One region of the Lentzea sp. JNUCC 0626 genome, then DNA from elsewhere that is predicted to be linked to it. Evidence: riboswitches for the same ligand, from Rfam matches in the RefSeq annotation. Region 1 holds a riboswitch; each other region holds the start of a gene.
What was found. A riboswitch is a leader RNA that binds a small molecule or an ion and turns the genes downstream of it on or off. The one in region 1 is predicted to bind cobalamin.
Positions count from the first base shown of each region.

Region 2: it holds a riboswitch for cobalamin, as region 1 does, so the genes downstream of both, JNUCC0626_RS17425 (CbtB domain-containing protein) here and JNUCC0626_RS05060 (acyl-CoA thioesterase) in region 1, are expected to answer to the same signal.
Region 3: it holds a riboswitch for cobalamin, as region 1 does, so the genes downstream of both, metE (5-methyltetrahydropteroyltriglutamate--homocysteine S-methyltransferase) here and JNUCC0626_RS05060 (acyl-CoA thioesterase) in region 1, are expected to answer to the same signal.

Region 1 is NZ_CP171635.1:1,104,924-1,110,445, forward strand. Features, by position in the region: gene JNUCC0626_RS05045 (sensor histidine kinase) at 1-647, shown strand, start outside; gene JNUCC0626_RS05050 (response regulator) at 644-1,270, shown strand; partial or broken gene JNUCC0626_RS05055 (glycosyltransferase 87 family protein) at 1,450-2,163, shown strand; gene JNUCC0626_RS05060 (acyl-CoA thioesterase) at 2,424-2,936, opposite strand; cobalamin riboswitch at 2,958-3,159, opposite strand; gene JNUCC0626_RS05065 (carbohydrate-binding protein) at 3,220-3,609, opposite strand; partial or broken gene JNUCC0626_RS05070 (glycoside hydrolase family 3 protein) at 3,634-5,442, opposite strand.
Region 2 is NZ_CP171635.1:4,096,809-4,102,330, reverse strand. Features, by position in the region: gene JNUCC0626_RS17440 (hypothetical protein) at 1-547, opposite strand, end outside; gene JNUCC0626_RS17435 (YbaB/EbfC family nucleoid-associated protein) at 587-1,003, opposite strand; gene JNUCC0626_RS17430 (CbtA family protein) at 1,064-1,819, opposite strand; gene JNUCC0626_RS17425 (CbtB domain-containing protein) at 1,847-2,035, opposite strand; cobalamin riboswitch at 2,068-2,242, opposite strand; gene JNUCC0626_RS17420 ((2Fe-2S)-binding protein) at 2,291-2,941, opposite strand; gene JNUCC0626_RS17415 (phosphoribosyl-ATP diphosphatase) at 3,050-3,313, shown strand; gene hisG (ATP phosphoribosyltransferase) at 3,330-4,190, shown strand; gene JNUCC0626_RS17405 (antibiotic biosynthesis monooxygenase family protein) at 4,187-4,498, shown strand; gene JNUCC0626_RS17400 (phosphoribosyltransferase) at 4,459-5,073, opposite strand; gene JNUCC0626_RS17395 (hypothetical protein) at 5,189-5,362, shown strand; gene JNUCC0626_RS17390 (hypothetical protein) at 5,383-5,517, shown strand; gene JNUCC0626_RS17385 (thioesterase family protein) at 5,519-5,522, opposite strand, start outside.
Region 3 is NZ_CP171635.1:1,749,121-1,754,642, forward strand. Features, by position in the region: gene JNUCC0626_RS07850 (ribonucleotide reductase N-terminal alpha domain-containing protein) at 1-1,635, shown strand, start outside; gene JNUCC0626_RS07855 (hypothetical protein) at 1,638-1,790, shown strand; gene JNUCC0626_RS07860 (NUDIX domain-containing protein) at 2,222-2,491, shown strand; cobalamin riboswitch at 2,671-2,904, shown strand; gene metE (5-methyltetrahydropteroyltriglutamate--homocysteine S-methyltransferase) at 3,024-5,339, shown strand; gene JNUCC0626_RS07870 (methylenetetrahydrofolate reductase) at 5,411-5,522, shown strand, end outside.

The sequences.
Region 1 (5,522 bases):
GGATGCGGGAACGGTCGCGCGCGGCGTTGGCGACGGCGGCCGAGGAGCGGGCCCGGCGCGACGAACGTCTTGACATGGCCCGGGAACTGCACGACGTGGTGGCGCACCACGTGACCGGGATGCTGGTGCAGGCGCAGGCCGCGCTCGTGGTGGCGCAGCAGGACAAGGACAAGGCGTGTGCCATGCTGCCGGGCATCGTGGAGGGCGGCACGGACGCGTTGGGGGCGATGAGTGCGATGGTGAGAACGTTGCGGAACAACGGAACCGCGACCGCCACCACCGATCTCGCCGCGGACCTGCACCAGCTCGCGGAGAAGTCGAGGCTGCCGGTGCGGACGAGCATCGAGCTGGCCGAGGTGCGGCCGGAGCTCGGGCGGTCGGTGCTGCGCATCGTGCAGGAGGCGTTGACCAACGTCCGCAAGCACGCCTTCGACGCCACGGTCGTGGAGGTGGAGGTGCGGTCGACCGGCGAGGCGGTGCTGCTGTCCGTTGTGGACAACGGCACGACGCGACCCGTGCACTCGGGCGGGTTCGGGATCGTGGGCATGCGGGAACGGGTGAGCGAACTGGGCGGCCGGTTCTTCGCGGGTGCGACGGGGGACGGCTGGCTCGTCACCGCCGAGCTGCCGCTGGAGGTGCGCGCGTGATCTCCGTGCTCATCGCCGAGGACCAGGACATGGTGCGCGCCGGGTTCCGGCTGATTCTCGAAGCCCAGCCGGACATCAGCGTGATCGCGGACGTGCCGGACGGGATCAGCGCCGTTCAGCAGGCCCGCGCGCTGGAGCCGGACGTGTGCCTGGTCGACGTGCGGATGCCCGGCCTGGACGGCCTGGAGGTCACCCGGCAGCTCGCGCCGCACACCCGCGTGGTGGTCGTGACGACGTTCGACAGCGACGACGTGCTGAACAAGGCGCTGGACCTCGGCGCGTGCGGCTTTCTGACCAAGGACGCGAGCCCTGTGTTGCTGGCCGAGGCGGTCAGGTCGGCGGCGCGCGGGGACGTCCTGGTGTCGCCGCAGGTGGTGCTGCGGGTGTTGCGGCGCTCCCAGGCGCCGGTCGCCTCCGCCGACGCCCAGGTGCTGGTCGAACGGGAGTTGGAAGTCGTGCGGCAGGTCGCGAAAGGCCTGAGCAACAACGAGATCGCGGCCGTGCTGAAGGTGTCGGTGTCGTCGGTGAAGGCGTACCTGGCGTCGGTGCAGGCCAAGGTCGGTGCGCGCAACCGGGTCGAGATCGTCGCGTGGGCGTTCCGCGCGCACGTGGTGGCCGGCTGACCATGGCCACCTGGCCAGTTCTCTCTGTTGGCCTGCCTGAACGGCCATGATCTTGGTGCTCTCCGGCCGATCCTGAGGCACCCGATCGCGCGGCAGCGTGTCGAGGTGTGAGAAACCTCTGGGGCGCAACGGTTGCCGGTCTGCTCGTCTGGGTCGTCGTGCGGAGCTTCGGCACCGGCGTGATCGATCTCCGCGTCTACCTCGCGGGCGGCGAGGCGTGGCTCGCCGGCACCGACCTGTACACCGCTGATTTCCAGGCCTACAAGGGATTGCCGTTCACCTACCCGCCCTTCGCGGCGATGTTGTTCGGCACTCTGACACCGCTTTCGCTCGCTGCTGCGGCACTGCTGTTCTCGGTGCTCGGCATCGGCCTGTTCACGGCGGCCGCGCGGGTGTGGGCGGGGTTCGGCCTGATCGCGGTGTTCCTGCTGCTCGAACCGCTGCGCATCACCCTGGACCTGGGGCAGATCAACCTGGTGCTGCTCGGCCTCGTGGCGCTGGACTGCCTGCTGCCGCGCACGTTCTGGCCGCGCGGGATGCTCGTCGGCCTGGCCGCCGCGATCAAGCTGACTCCGGCGATCTTCGTGCTGTTCTTCCTGTGCCGGGGTCGGTGGCGGCCGGCGTTGACGGCGGTCGCGACGTTCGGGGCGTGCGCGCTGCTCGCCCCCGGCCAGGCGAAGCAGTTCTGGCTGCACGCGATGCTCGACCCGGACCGCGTCGGCGGCCTCGCTTACACGGCGAACCAGTCGTTGCGCGGGCTGCTGGTCCGGATCGGCGCGCCGGAGTTCCTGTGGTTCGTCGCCGTGGCGGCGGTGCTGGCGTTGACCGTCGTCGTGGTGCCCCGGTTGCGTGACGACCTCACGGCTCTGGTGGCGACCGCTGCCGCCGGGCTGTTGATCTCACCGGTCTCGTGGTCGCATCACTGGGTGTGGATCGCGCCGGCTCTGGTGCTGTTGCACGGCCGGGTGCGGATCGCGGTGGCGGCGGTGTTCGCCGTCGGACCGCACTGGCTGCTGCCGTCGGCGGGGGACAGGGAGTTGGCGTGGACGTGGTGGCAGCATCTCGTCGGCAACACCTACGTGTGGCTGGCGCTCGCGTTCCTGGTCTGGTGCGCGGTGCGGCCGGGCGCGATCACCCGGCCGCGTGTGCTGGATCAGGCCGTGAGCGCGCGGGAGTCCTCGATGGCCGCCCGCCGGGCGAGCCGGTGGGCGCGGCGGATCTCGGCCTCGCCGAAGCGCCGGCGGTCCTCGTCCGTCACCGGCACGACCGGAGCCACGCCCCTCGGCGCCCCGACGTCGTCGACCGCCACCAGCACGATGTAGGCCGACGCCACGTGCACGGCGGGCACGGTGCTGTCCCAGCGGTCGGCGAGCGCCCTGACCCCGATCTCCATCGAGGTCGCGCCCGCCCAGTTGATCTGCGCGTGCAGGTGCAGCACGTCACCGACGCGCACGGGCACCCGGAACGTCATCTCGTCGATCGCCACGGTGACCGCGGCGCCCTCGGAGTGCCGGGCCGACACCACCCCCGCCAGGGAGTCGGCCAGCTTCATCAGCACACCGCCGTGGACCGTGCCCATCAGGTTGGTGTCGTTGTTGTCCATGATCTGCGACAGCGTCAGCCGCGACTCGGCGGGTGACTTTCCGGGCAGCACTGGGTGAATCACAAGCTCTCTCCTCGCGAGCGTGCGGATGGAACGCCGGCGGCAGGTCTTCGGACTCGTGGGCGCACCGCTCGCTCCTACCGGCCGCCGCTTCCCAGACTTTCGCCCAGTGCTTCCTGGCAGCTTTCGTTCCCACTCACCGCTGCGGGGCAGTCCCGGATTCACACCGGGTTCCCTCTTTCCTCGCTCCCGTCGCCGGGAGCGAACCGTCGGCCCGATCAGCCTAACCCGCACGCGCGAACGGGGGCCCCGGCACGTGGCCGGGACCCCCGTTTCCGCAGCTCGACTAGCGCACGAACTGGAACCAGTTCACGTTCGCCAGGTCACCGCCCGTGCCACCGGTCGCCACCAGGTAGAGCCGGTGCACACCGGTCGCACCCGAAGCGGCGGCCGTGCGGGTCGTCCACGTCTGCCAGCCGCCCGTGCTCGCCGCCGACACCGTCGCGACCACCGGGCCGGTCGGGCTGTCGAGGCGGTACTGCAGCGTGCCGTTGGCCGTGGAGCCCGACGCGAGCCTCGTGGTCACCGAGGTCGGCGGCGTGGCACCGAAGTCGACGTCCGCGTAGGCCACGTAGTCGCCCGGCGTCAGGTAGCCGACGTTCTGGCCGCAACCCGAGTCGGTGCACCGCTCGACCTGCGTGCCGCGCTGCTCGTCGTAGTACGAGGCGCCGATGATGTTGTAGGCGTTCTGCGTCGCCGGGAACTGCGTGCCGAAGCCGTACGGGAACAGCGGTGCCTTGCCGTCGCCGACGTTGATCGGCTGCTGCGAGGCGCTCTGCATCCACGTGAACGGCAGCGTGCCGGTCGGCTTGTAGTCGCCGAAGAGCACGTCCGCGACGCCGTTGCCCTCGGTGCCGGGCAGCCAGGCCGCCACCAGCGCGGTCCACTGCGGCAGCTGCGCCGCGATGTCCAGCGGGCGGCCGGACACGAGCACCACGACGACCGGGACACCGGTGGCGCGCAACGTGTTCAGCGTCGCGATGTCCTCGGCGTCGAGGCCGAGGCTGCCAGGCCGGTCGCCCGCGCCCTCGGTGTACGGGGTCTCACCGATGACGGCGATCGCGGCGTTGTACGTGCCGTCGATGCCGGTGCCGTTGCGGTTGTACGTCACCGTCGTGGACGTCGACAGGGCGCTGCGGATGCCTTGCAGGACAGTGGTTCCCGGCGTCACCGGGCCGCTGCCGCCCTGCCACGAGATCGTCCAGCCACCGCTCTGGTAGCCGATGTTGTCCGCGCTCTTGCCCGCCACGAAGATCTTCGACGCCGTCTTGGACAGCGGCAGCACGCCGTTCTGGTTCTTCAGCAGCACCTGCGACTTGCGCACGGCCTCGCGGGCCAGGGCGCGGTGCGCGGCGTTGCCGACGGTCGGCGTGTAGGAGCGGTCGGTCAGCGGCTTCTCGAACAGGCCGAGCTCGAACTTCTTGGTGAGGATGCGGCGGTTGGCGTCGTCGATGCGCGACATCGGCACGCGACCCGCCTGCACCTCCTGCTTGAGGTAGGTGATGAACTGACGCCACTCGGTCGGCACCATGATCATGTCGAGGCCGGCGTTGATCGAGTCGCGCACCTCGGCCGCGGTGAAGCCGGGCTGGCCGTCGATCTGGTCGATGGCGTTCCAGTCCGACACGACGAGGCCGCTGAAGCCGAGCTCGTTCTTCAGCACGTCGGTGATCAGGTACTTGTGGCCGTGCAGCTTCGTGCCGTTCCAGCTGCTGTAGGTGATCATGACCGAGCCGACGCCCTTGGCGATGGCGTCGCGGAACGGCGGCAGGTGCGTTGCCCGCAGTTCGGCCTCGCTGACCTGCGTGTTGCCCTGGTCGGTGCCGTTGGTCGTGCCGCCGTCACCGATGTAGTGCTTGGCGGTCGCGAGCACCGAACCGGGGTCGGACAGCTTCGAGCCCTGCAGGCCGGTGATCATCGTCGTCATCGCGGTGGCGTCCTGCGGCGTCTCACCGAACGACTCGTAGGTGCGGCCCCACCGGTCGTTGCGCGCGACGCACAGGCACGGCGCGAAGTCCCAGTCGATGCCGGTGCCCGACACCTCCTCGGCGGTGGCGCGGCCGATCCGCTGCACCAGGCCGGGGTCACGCGTCGCGCCGAGGCCGATGTTGTGCGGGAAGATCGTGGCGCCGACGACGTTGTTGTGCCCGTGCACGGCGTCCACGCCGTAGATCATGGGAATGCCCAGCGGCGTGGCCAACGCCGCGCGCTGGAAGTTGTCGTACATGTTCGCCCACGACGTGGCGTTGTTCGGCGACGGCGCGGAACCGCCACCGGACAGCAGGGACCCGATCCGGAAGTTCGTCAGGTCGGCGTTGCTGACCGCGTTGCGCTCGGCCTGCGTCATCTGCCCGACCTTCTCGTCGAGCGACATGCGGCCCAGCAGGTCGGCCACCCGAGCCGGGATCGGCTGCGTCGGGTCCTTGTAGATCGGGTCGGCCGCGGCGGCCGTACCGGTGGGGAGGACGGCGGCACTGAGCAGAAGTGCGGCCGCCAGGAACTTTCTCACAGGGCAGACCTCCGGGGGACGAGGTCCTGTTTACCTTGCGGCACAACAGGGTTGACCGGAGCGTAACCAGCGTTGACCTA
Region 2 (5,522 bases), 3.0 Mb from region 1:
CTTTGGAGATCAGGAAGTTCAACGGGTCGGAGATCGCGCCCGCGAACTTCATGCCCTCCTGCACGAACCCGTTCATGTCGGAGATGACGCTGACGACGTCCTTGGCGATCGCCATGCCGTCGCCGGACTTGATGGACTCGCCGAGCTTCGCGCTGTCCTTCATGAGCGAGTAGCTGCTGCCGCCGAACGGAACGGACTTCGCGGCCTGCTTGCCGACGGTGCTGCCGGAGAACTGGCCCGAGTAGCTCTTGACAAGGGCGTCCACAGTGGACTGCTCGTGGCCCGCGTAGGTCTGCGCGGTCGCGGCGAGCGTGGAGTCGATCCTGCCGAAGCCCTCGGTCATCTTGCCGAAGTGGCCGTGCAGGTCGCCCAGCAACGCGTCGTACTGCTCGTACATGCCGAGCAGGTGGCCCAGCGCGCCCCAGCTGATCGCGGGCACGGACGCGGACCTGGCGGCGGCGTCGAGCTTCGCGGACGTGTCGCCCAGCGTGCCGACCGACCGGCCGCACTGGGCCAGCGCGGCCGGGTGCACCTCGATGCCGGTCACCAGCGCTCGTCCTTGCGGAAGATGCTGCCGGTGTCCTCGTCATCGGTCCGGGGCGGCGGCGACGACGGGGGGAGAGGCCGGGTGCCCGAAGACCTCCTGCTGCGTCTTCAGGACCCGGTCCGCGATCGGCAGGCCGGTGTGGCCCTGCACGATCTGGGCCTGCTGCCGCGCGGCGGCCGCGATGGCCTGCCGCACGGTCGCCATTACGGTCTGGGAGAGCTGGCCCGGGCTCAGCCGCTTCGCCTCGTCGGTGAACCGGATGTCCTTGATGGAACCGGACAAACCGGCGACGACCGTGACGGCGTGGTCGGGTGACTGGGCGCTCGCCTCGACGTCTCTGAGTTCTGTGCCCATCGCGTCGTAACCGGCGGCGCGGGCGTCAGCGGCGCGGTTCGCCTGCTCGAAGAAGTCGAGCTTCTGACGCATCTGTTCCAGCAACTCGGCGCTGTCAGGCATGCGCCGAACGTACCAATGACGCCTGGGCGAGGTGGCCGCACGTGCGGCCACCCCACACCATCAGGCGACAGCGGCCTTCTCGGAGGCCTTGGCCCTGCGCGCGGCCGGGTCGATCAGCAGGCCGAACACCACGCCGATGCCGACGTAGAGCGTGGCCAGCTGGGCGAGCGAGCTGAGGCGGAACTGCCACAGGACGTTCACCGGCATGTCCGCGGGAATCGTGTCCGGCGGGGCCGGGAACGCGAGCAGCACCACGGCGGTGGCCGCGGCGACCGCGAGCAGCACGGCCGTCGTCCGCACCGGCTGCGACTGCGCGTGCAACTGCGCGGCGAGCCAGCTGGCACCCCACACGATCAGCAGACCGGCCACCACCACGCCGAGGTAGAGCGCGGTGCGGTAGTTCACCGTCTCCGGGTCGCCCACGGCGGGCGGGTTGGCCGGGTACTTGATCCACGGCAGCAGCGCCACTGCACCGAAGACCGCGGCACCGAACGCGAAGCTGCGGCTGAACGGCGTGCGATCGGTGAACCAGCGCTTCGACAGCGCGTAGGCCGTGGCGAACACCAGGCCCACCGCGATGCCGACGATCACCACGCCGAGCATGCCGCCCACGACCTGGGCGCCGCGGCTGACGAGCTCCTCCTCGCCGCCGTGGGAGTGGCCGGCCTCTTCACCGGCGGGTGCGCGAGCCTCCTCGACCGCGAGCGCGGCCCGGATCGGGATCTCGGTCACCAGCAACTGCACGAGCGCGGACGCGAGACCGGCGATGCCGCCGGCCGCGATTCCGCGCAGCGCAAGGGACTTGTACGTCGTCATGACTTCCCTGCCTGGGGATTCGGGGAGCTAGTGGCAGGGGACGCCGAGGGCGTGGCGGCCGTCGTGGAAGAACTCGTGCAGCAGCTCCGAGCCCGCGCCGAGCGCGAGACCGTTCTCCTGCAGGACGAGGTACGTGACGATCAGGCCGAGCAGTGCGACGGCGAACGCCCACTTCGGCACCTGGACGGCGGACAGATTTGCTGCGGGGCTCGTCATGACGGGCTCCTCCATACCTCGTGGAAGTCAACTCTCCTAGCGGCGCCGCAGCCGGTCTCCTGACTCCCGGATCAACGCTGCCCCCGCGTCTTCCCAGCCCCGGCGGGGACCAGTGACGTGCTCGGCGGGGATCGCTTCCCGGTCACAGTGGCGAGGACCGCGCCGGATTCACACCGGCTTCCCGTCACTGCGGCGCGTGCACCGTAAGTTGAGCCGGCGTTCAAGCACAACCGGCCATAAGAGTTGTTGCGTTCCTCACTTCACGAGTGGACAGTCACCACACTTCCCACCTGCGGCAACGCGGTAGTACAGACAACACGACCGACGCCGGAACGTGACCTCGCCGGGAAAAGTCAGGAATTCTCCCGCCTGTTCGAACGGGGCCGCGCTCATGAGCTGTTCGCCGCGTTCTTCCGCTTCCTCCGCCGTGAGCATGTGTGCGCGAACGACCATTTTGAGCGCGCCCGCGACGTTCGACATCGCGTTGCCCCACAGCAACCCGCTCGCCACCGGCGTGACGGCCTGGATCGCCGCGACCACGGGTGCGAGCGCCTCGGCGGCGGGCGGTCCGAGCCGGGGCTGGTCGATGCGCACGCTCAGGCCGTTGGTGGGGTGGTGCTGCCACCACAGGTTCTCCGGCCGGACATCGATCGGGAGGTGCGCGGCCGTGAGCGGGCTGAGCAACCGGGCCGTGTAACTGAGGAAGAACAGGCTGGCGGCGACGCGCGGTTCGTCGGCTTTGTAGCGGACCGCGATGGCGTCGATGGTGGTCTTGAGGGCCGGGCCTTCGAGCAACGCCGTTCCGGGCAGCCACGACTCGTCCGGACGGCCCACGTCGAGGGCGAAGAACGGGTTGATCCCGCGCACCCGGCGCAGCGCTTCGAGAACCTCGGCGAACTCAGACACGGAAGTTCACGCTACCGGGTGTCCATGCAGGACAGATCACGTCCAACGCCTGGGACAGATGCGACCGCGGTGTGGACGGGGGGTCGGGGGATGGGAGGATGTCATGCCGTGAAGACCTTCGATTCCCTGTTCGCTGAACTGACCGAACGAGCCGCCACCAAGCCGGAGGGATCCGGCACCGTCGCCGCGCTCGAGGCCGGGGTCCATGCGCAGGGCAAGAAGGTCCTGGAGGAGGCGGGCGAGGTCTGGATCGCCGCCGAGTACGAGTCCGACGAGAAGCTCTCCGAAGAGATCTCGCAGCTGCTCTACCGCCTCCAGGTGCTCATGCTGGGCCGTGGGCTCACCCTCGAAGACGTGTACAAGTACCTCTGACTGAAAAGACTTCCACATGCTGCGCGTAGCAGTCCCGAACAAGGGCGCGCTCGCCGAACGCGCCTCCGCCATGCTCACCGAGGCCGGCTACCGGCAGCGGCACGAGCCGCGTGACCTGACCGTCCTCGACAACAACAACGACGTCGAGTTCTTCTTCCTGCGTCCCAAGGACATCGCGATCTACGTGGCGTCCGGTGACCTCGATCTCGGCATCACCGGCCGCGACCTGGCCGCCGACTCGGGCGCCGACGACAACGGCTCCTCCGTCGAGGAGTTGCTGGCGCTGGGCTTCGGCTCGTCGACCTTCCGGTACGCGGGGCCTCGCGGCACCGACTGGAAGGTCGAGGACCTCGAGGGCAAGCGCCTCGCCACGGCGTACCCGAAGCTCGTGGGCCGCGATCTCAAGGCCCGCGGCATCACCGCCAAGGTGATCCGCCTCGACGGCGCGGTGGAGATCTCGATCCAGCTCGGCGTCGCCGACCTGATCGCCGACGTGGTCGGCTCGGGCCGGACGCTCAAGCAGCACGACCTGGTGCCGTTCGGCGACCCGATCTGCGAGTCGGAGGCGGTCCTCGTGCACCGCAACGGCTCGGAGCTCACGGCCGCCAAGAAGCAGCTCACCGCCCGTCTGCAGGGCGTCGTGTTCGCGCAGCAGTACCTGATGCTCGACTACGACTGCCCGCGCTCGATCCTGGACGACGCCATCGCGCTGACGCCGGGCCTCGAGTCGCCGACGGTCGCGCCGCTGGCCAACCCGGACTGGGCGGCCGTGCGGGCGATGGTGTCGCGCAAGGAAGCGAACAACGTGATGGACGCGCTCGCGGCCATCGGTGCCAAGGCCGTGCTGGCCTCGGACATCAGGTTCTGCCGCCTGTGATCACGGAGCACGCCCTGCTCGACGTCCTGCCGGGTTCCGAGCAGGACTTCGAGTGGGCGTTCGGCGAGGCGCGGGAGCTGATCTCCGCCTCGCCGGGCTTCCGCGGCCTCGAACTGCTGCGCTGCCTGGAGACGCCGTCGCGGTACCTGCTGCTCGTGCGGTGGGACTCTCTTGAGGATCACACGGTGGGGTTCCGGCAGGGGCCGACCTATGAGCGGTGGTCTTCGTTGCTGCACCGCTTCTACTCGCCGTTCCCGGTCGTGTCGCACTACGAGAGCGCGCTGAGCACCTCGTCGTCCGTGGTCTGATCGAAGCTGTCGTACCAGCGGCTCACGGCCTGGAAGTGCTTCGGCGTGAGGATCGCGACGACCGGCGTCCGGAACGTCCGCAGCGCGTCTCTCGCGGCCACCGGCACGGCGAGGGTGACGCTCTTCGGGGTGTTTCGTGCGATGTGGTGGAGCGCCGCTCTGGCGGTGACGCCGGTGGCCAGGCCGTCGTCGACCAGGATGACGTCGCGGTTCTTGATGGTCAGCGGCCGGTCGCCTCGGTAGAGGGTGGTGCGGCGCTGCGCTTCGGCCCGTTCGGCGTCGGCCTGGTGGCCCAGTTGTTCCTCGGTGAGGTTCAGCGCTCTGAGGACTCTCGGGTCGTAGATCGGTTCGCTGTCGGCGGTGACGGCGCCCACGCCGTACTCGGGGTGGCCCGGGGCGCCGATCTTTCTCGCGACTACGACATCCAGCTCGGCGTTCAGGTGGGTCGCGATCTCCTTGGCGACCGGGACGCCGCCTCGGGGCAGGCCGAGGATCAGCGGGTCGTGCCAGGGTTGTGCGGCGAGGCGCGCGGCGAGGGCGCGGCCCGCTTCCTGCCGGTTCGCGAACCTCTTCATCGTCGCCCTGACGCTACGCCCTGTGCGGCTCAGTCGAACAACAGGCCGATGACGTCGGTCTCCTCTGAATGCCGAGCCACCACCCACCACGCAGCCTTCGGCGCCGCAGACCAGGGTGGCGCAGGAGGAGGACGAGTTCTCCGTCTCGTTCGAACCGGACTCGGAGACGATCACGGTGGAAAGCCGGTTGTTGCTGCTCCGGTTCGCGGCGACCGTCGGACCGCGTGACCGGGTCAGCCTGGTGGGCACACCGCCAGGATCGGAGATCCCGGCAGCGCGGTCGCGCTGAGCCGGCGGCGTGTCGACCTGGTGCTCCAGGCGTTCGTCGACGCCGGGGTGGCCCGTGACAACATCACCGCCGAAGGCGTCGGGTATGCGGAAGCCTCGCCTGAGTTCGACTCCCGTGATCGCCGCGTGAGGGTGCGGCGGATCCCGGCACCGTGACTCAG
Region 3 (5,522 bases), 640 kb from region 1:
GGGGAGATCCCACCCTTCATGACGACAGCCGGATATTCGATGTTCGTCAAGAAGTACATCGAGATGGACGGGACGGTGAAGTCGCGGTACGAGAAGATCGCCCGTACCGCCGCCGACATCGCCGACGAGTTGTATCCGCGCACCGGCGGCGAGGGCTGGTACGACGCGTTCTTCGAGGTGATCTGGAAGGGCTGGCTGTCGCCGTCCACGCCGGTCCTGGCGAACCTCGGTACCGACCGCGGGTTGCCGGTCAGCTGTGAGGGCTCCTACATCGAGGATTCGGTGTGGGGTTTCTACGACACCCTCAAAGAGGCGGCGCTGCTGTCCCAGCAGGGTTTCGGCACGTCCGCCTACCTGGGTGACATTCGTCCGCGTGGCGCGAAGTTCTCCGACAACGGCAAGGCCAACGGGGTCGTGCCGGTGTTCCAGAACTTCGTGGAGATGACCAACCAGATCAGTCAGGGTTCGACCCGGCGCGGGTCGTGGGCCGGGTACCTGCCGGTCGACCACGACGACTTCTTCGAGCTGGCCGACCTGATCTTCCGGGAGCCGGCGAACAAGAACGTCGGCTGGATCTTCACCCAGGACTTCATCGACCGGCTCGTCTCCGGCGACGCCGACGCACTCGCCCGGTACAAGCGGGTTCTGAAGATCCGGGCGGTCCTCGGCAAGGGCTACATCTGGAAGGTCGACACCGTCAACGACCTCCAGACCGAGAGCTACAAGGCGAACGGCCTGGCCAACAAGGCGTCCAACCTGTGCTCGGAGATCACGCTGTTCTCCGACGAGGACCACTCGTACACCTGCGTGCTGTCGTCGCTGAACCTGGCCACGTACCGCGAGTGGGAGGGCACCGACGTCGCGTTCACCGCGACGGTCTTCCTCGACGCGGTCGCCGAGGCGTTCCTGCGCCGGGCCCGTGAGATCCGCGGCCTGGAGCGGGCGATCCGCTACACCGAGAAGGCCCGCAGCCTGGGCCTCGGTGTCATGGGCTACCACGACATGCTCCAGCAGCGGATGATCGCGTTCGAGTCGCCGGAAGCCCGCGAGATCAACAAGGCGGTGTTCGCTTCGATCGCCGAGCAGGCGAACCGGGCCTCGGTGTGGATGGGTGAGGTCGCCGGAGTTCCCGAGTGGTGCGTCGGGCGGCGCAACAGCCACCTGATGGCGGTCGCCCCGACGATGAGCACCGCGTTGATCGTCGGCGGCACCAGCCAGGGCATCGAACCGTTCGTGGCGAACGTCTGGAACCAGACCACCTCGGCGGGTGAGATGGCCCGGGCCAACCCGAACCTGGTCTCGTTGATGAAGGAACGGGACGTCTACACCAGCGAGACGATCGACGACATCGTCGACAACGACGGCTCGGTGCAGCACGTGGACTGGCTGAAGGACGAGGAGAAGTCGGTCTTCAAGACTGCCTACGAGATCGACCAGGAAGTCATTCTCACGCAGGCCGCCGACCGGCAGCGGTTCATCGACCAGTCGCAGTCGCTGAACCTGTTCTTCAACGCGGACGCGACCCCTCAGGAAATCAGCCGCATTCACAAGAAGGCGCTGCTGGACCCGTACATCAAGAGTCTTTACTACATGCGTTCCCGGGCGGGCGTGCAGGCAAGCAAACAGAGGAGATGAGAATGAGTGAGCAGAGTGCCGTGATCGAGGCGGCGGGTCCGGTGGCGACGGAGGGCTCCGCCGACGCGGACTTCGCGATCGACTGGGACGACGACGACATGGAAGTGGGCCTGACCTGCCGCATGGAAGAGGGCTGCGTGACCTGCGAAGGCTGACCCTGGCGGCCACAGCTGCACGCCGGTGCCTGGTGCGGAGGTCGACGCCTCCAGGTGGTGCCGCTCTGGTCCGTGCGCCTTCGGCCACAACGCGGGCAGGTTTTTCCTCTGGCGGGCGGCAAGTTAGGTACCTAACTTGCCGCCCGCGGCGGCGTTAGGTCGCCTGTACCAGTTTCCTGAGTCTCCCTGGCTGGGCCGAGGACGGGCTTGCGGGCGGATGCTGTCGAACGTGCGTGGTGACCACTCGCCACCGATCAACAGCATGCGGTTCAGGTGGTCGAGCACTCGCTGGACTTTCCTCGTGTCTGGTTTTGTTGGCGTGTCGAGGCTCTTGCGGCGAACGCGGAGACTGTAAGTGGTTTCGGTGTCAGTGGAGCTGCCTCCCCAGCCGGTGCTGGTAGCGATGTCCCAACCGCGTTGGCGTCGCATCTGTGCGGCGAAGGCACGCAGGTCGTGGATCTTGCAGCCGCAGTTCAGGCGCAGACTTTTGCCCACGTAGGTGGCGCGGTCATTGGGTTCGCGGTCTTGAGGGACCAGCTGACCGAGTGCCAGGTGGGGGCTTGCAGTCCGGCGAGACCCCTGTGCAGGCGCTACGGCGGGAGTTGCGCGAGGAAGTCGGCCTCGTCGTCGACGATGATCCGCCGCGTGTCTGGCGTCAGGAGGTGCTGTCGCCCAGGTACGCCACGGACTGCAGGTGGTAGACGTTGGCTGAGATAGCCGGCTATCGAGGTGCTGACTTGTTCTCCCCGCGCGACCTCGCCTCGCCGGTCGCGACCTTGCTCACCGAAGAAGTTCCGGCTGAGCCGCTCTTGCTCGGGTTGTGAACAACTGGTTCCCATGGGCTGGGACAAGACCTAGAAATCGAGCGGTCCTGTACCGCTACAGTGAGTGTGCAGCTGGTTCGGCCGTCGCGAGTTCGTGGTGGTGGTCGAGGCAAGAGGGAATCCGGTGTGAATCCGGGACTGCCCCGCAGCGGTGAGTGGGAACGACCGCCGTCTGCCTCTTCGAGAGGCGAGCACTGAGCCGGGAGGCTTGGGAAGCGACGGCCAGTAGGAACCCGGCGCGAGCCGGAACGCCCATGAGTCCGAAGACCTGCCCGCTGTGCATCCACGACCGTGGGTGCAGGCCGAGACCTCGCGGGTGGGTCGGTGGCGAAGCACGGCCCGGTCAACGGCCGTGGTTTGTCGCGCGCTCCTTTCCGCAGGTCCACGTGGACTCGCGAAGGAGAGCCCCGTGACCCAGACCGTTCCGTCCAGCCGTGCCACCGTCCACGGCTATCCGCGCCAGGGTGCGCAGCGGCAGTTGAAGAAGGCGATCGAGTCCTACTGGGCTGGTCGCAGCGATGCCGATGCCCTGCTGCGTACCGCGCGTGAGCTGCGGTTGCAGAACCTGGCGGAGCTGCGTGACGCCGGGATCGACGAGGTTCCGAGCAACTACTTCTCGTTCTACGACCACGTGCTGGACACGGCCGTGCTGTTCGGTGCGGTTCCGGAGCGGCACCTGGCCGCGGTTCCCGACGCCACGACTCCGGCAGGTCAGCTGGACCGCTACTTCGCGATGGCTCGCGGTACCGCGGAGGCGCCGCCGCTGGAGATGACGAAGTGGTTCGACACCAACTACCACTACCTCGTGCCCGAACTCGGCCCAGACACCACCTTCACCCTCGACGCGAGCAAGCCGCTCGCCGAGTTCGCCGAAGCGTTCGCCGAGGGTGTGACGACGCGGCCGGTGCTGGTCGGGCCGGTCACGTTCCTGTTGCTGGCCAAGGACCCGACGGGCACCGAAGGCTTCCGGCCACTGGACCTGCTGGACCAGCTCGTGCCGCTGTACGCGGAGCTGCTGGGCAAGCTGCACGAGGCAGGCGCGGAGTGGGTGCAGATCGACGAGCCCGCGCTCGTGACCGACCAGCCGGCCGACGTGCTGGCCAAGGTCGCGGAGACCTACGCGCGGCTGGCCGCCGCACCTGCGCGCCCGAAGATCCTGGTCGCGACGTACTTCGACCGGCTCGGGGACGCGTTGCCGGTGCTGGCGAAGGCTCCTGTCGAGGGGCTGGCGCTGGACTTCACCGGTGATGCCGCGGCCAACCTCGACGCGCTCGCGTCCGTGGGTGGGCTGGGGGACAAGCGGCTTGTCGCCGGTGTGGTCAACGGGCGCAACATCTGGGCCGCGGATCTCACCGCCGCGTTGAGCACCCTCGGCACCCTGCTCGGGCTGGCGGGGTCGGTGGACGTGGCGGCGTCGTGTTCGTTGTTGCACGTGCCGTACGACGTGACGCTGGAGAGCGATCTCGACACCGAGATCGCGGGCTGGTTGTCGTTCGCGCGGCAGAAGCTCGAGGAGATCGTCACGCTGCGACGCGGGCTGACCGAGGGCCACGCCGCGATCAGCAACGTCCTGCACGTCAACCAGAGCCGGTTGGCGTCGCGGGCGGCGTCGCCGATCGTGAAGGTGCCCGCGGTGCGTGAGCGGGTCGCCGCGGTCACGGCCGCGGACCTGCGGCGCACCAGCGCGTACGGCACGCGGGCGAAGGCTCAGCACGAGCGGTTGAACCTGCCCCAGCTGCCGACCACGACCATCGGCTCGTTCCCGCAGACGCAGGAGCTGCGCAAGGCCCGTGCCGAGGTCCGGTCCGGGAAGATCGACCAGGCCGCGTACCAGGAGGCGATGCGCGCCGAGATCCGGTCGGTGATCGCCGAGCAGGAGAAGATCGGGCTGGACGTGCTGGTGCACGGCGAGCCCGAGCGCAACGACATGGTGCAGTACTTCGGCGAGCAGCTCACGGGGTTCCTGGCCACGCAGCACGGCTGGGTGCAGTCCTACGGCACGCGCTACGTCCGGCCGCCGCTGATCGTCGGCGACGTTTCCCGGCCCGCGCCGATGACCGTCGAGTGGTCTACCTACGCGCAGAGCCAGACGGAACGTCCGGTCAAGGGCATGCTCACCGGTCCGGTGACAATGCTCGCGTGGTCGTTCGTGCGCGACGACCAGCCGGAGGGCGACACCGCACGGCAGGTCGCGCTCGCGTTGCGCGACGAGGTCGTGGACCTGGAGGCGGCCGGGATCTCGGTGATCCAGGTCGACGAGCCGGCGCTGCGCGAGACCCTGCCGCTGCGCACGGCCGACCGGGCCGCGTACCTGGAGTGGGCCGTCGCCTCGTTCCAACTGGCGACGGCGGGCGTGCGGGACGACACGCAGGTCCACACGCACATGTGCTACGCGGAGTTCGGTGATGTCCTCCAGGCCATTGTGGACATGGACGCCGACGTGATCAGCCTGGAGGCGGCGCGGTCGAACATGGCCATCGTCGACGGGCTCGCACAGGCCGGTTACCCGAACGAGGCAGGTCCTGGCGTGTGGGACATCCACTCTCCGCGCGTGCCGTCCGTCGAGGAGATCGTCGGGCACCTGAGCGTCGCGACCGCGGCGTTCCCGGCTGAACGGCTGTGGGTCAACCCCGACTGCGGTCTCAAGACGCGTGGTTACCCGGAGGTCCGGGCGACCTTGACGAACCTGGTGGAGGCCACCGGGCAGTTGAGGTCTCGCGCGTGACGAGTGGGCAGCTTTCCCCGCGGCGTGCGTTTTCCTCGCACGCCGCGGTTCCCGCGCCGCGTTCCCCGCGCCTGAGCACGGTGCGGGAGCGCCTGTCCGCCGGCAAACCGTTGTTGTCGCTGGAGTTCATGCCGCCGCGTGAGACCGACGACGCCGACAAGATCTGGCAGAACGTGCGAAAGC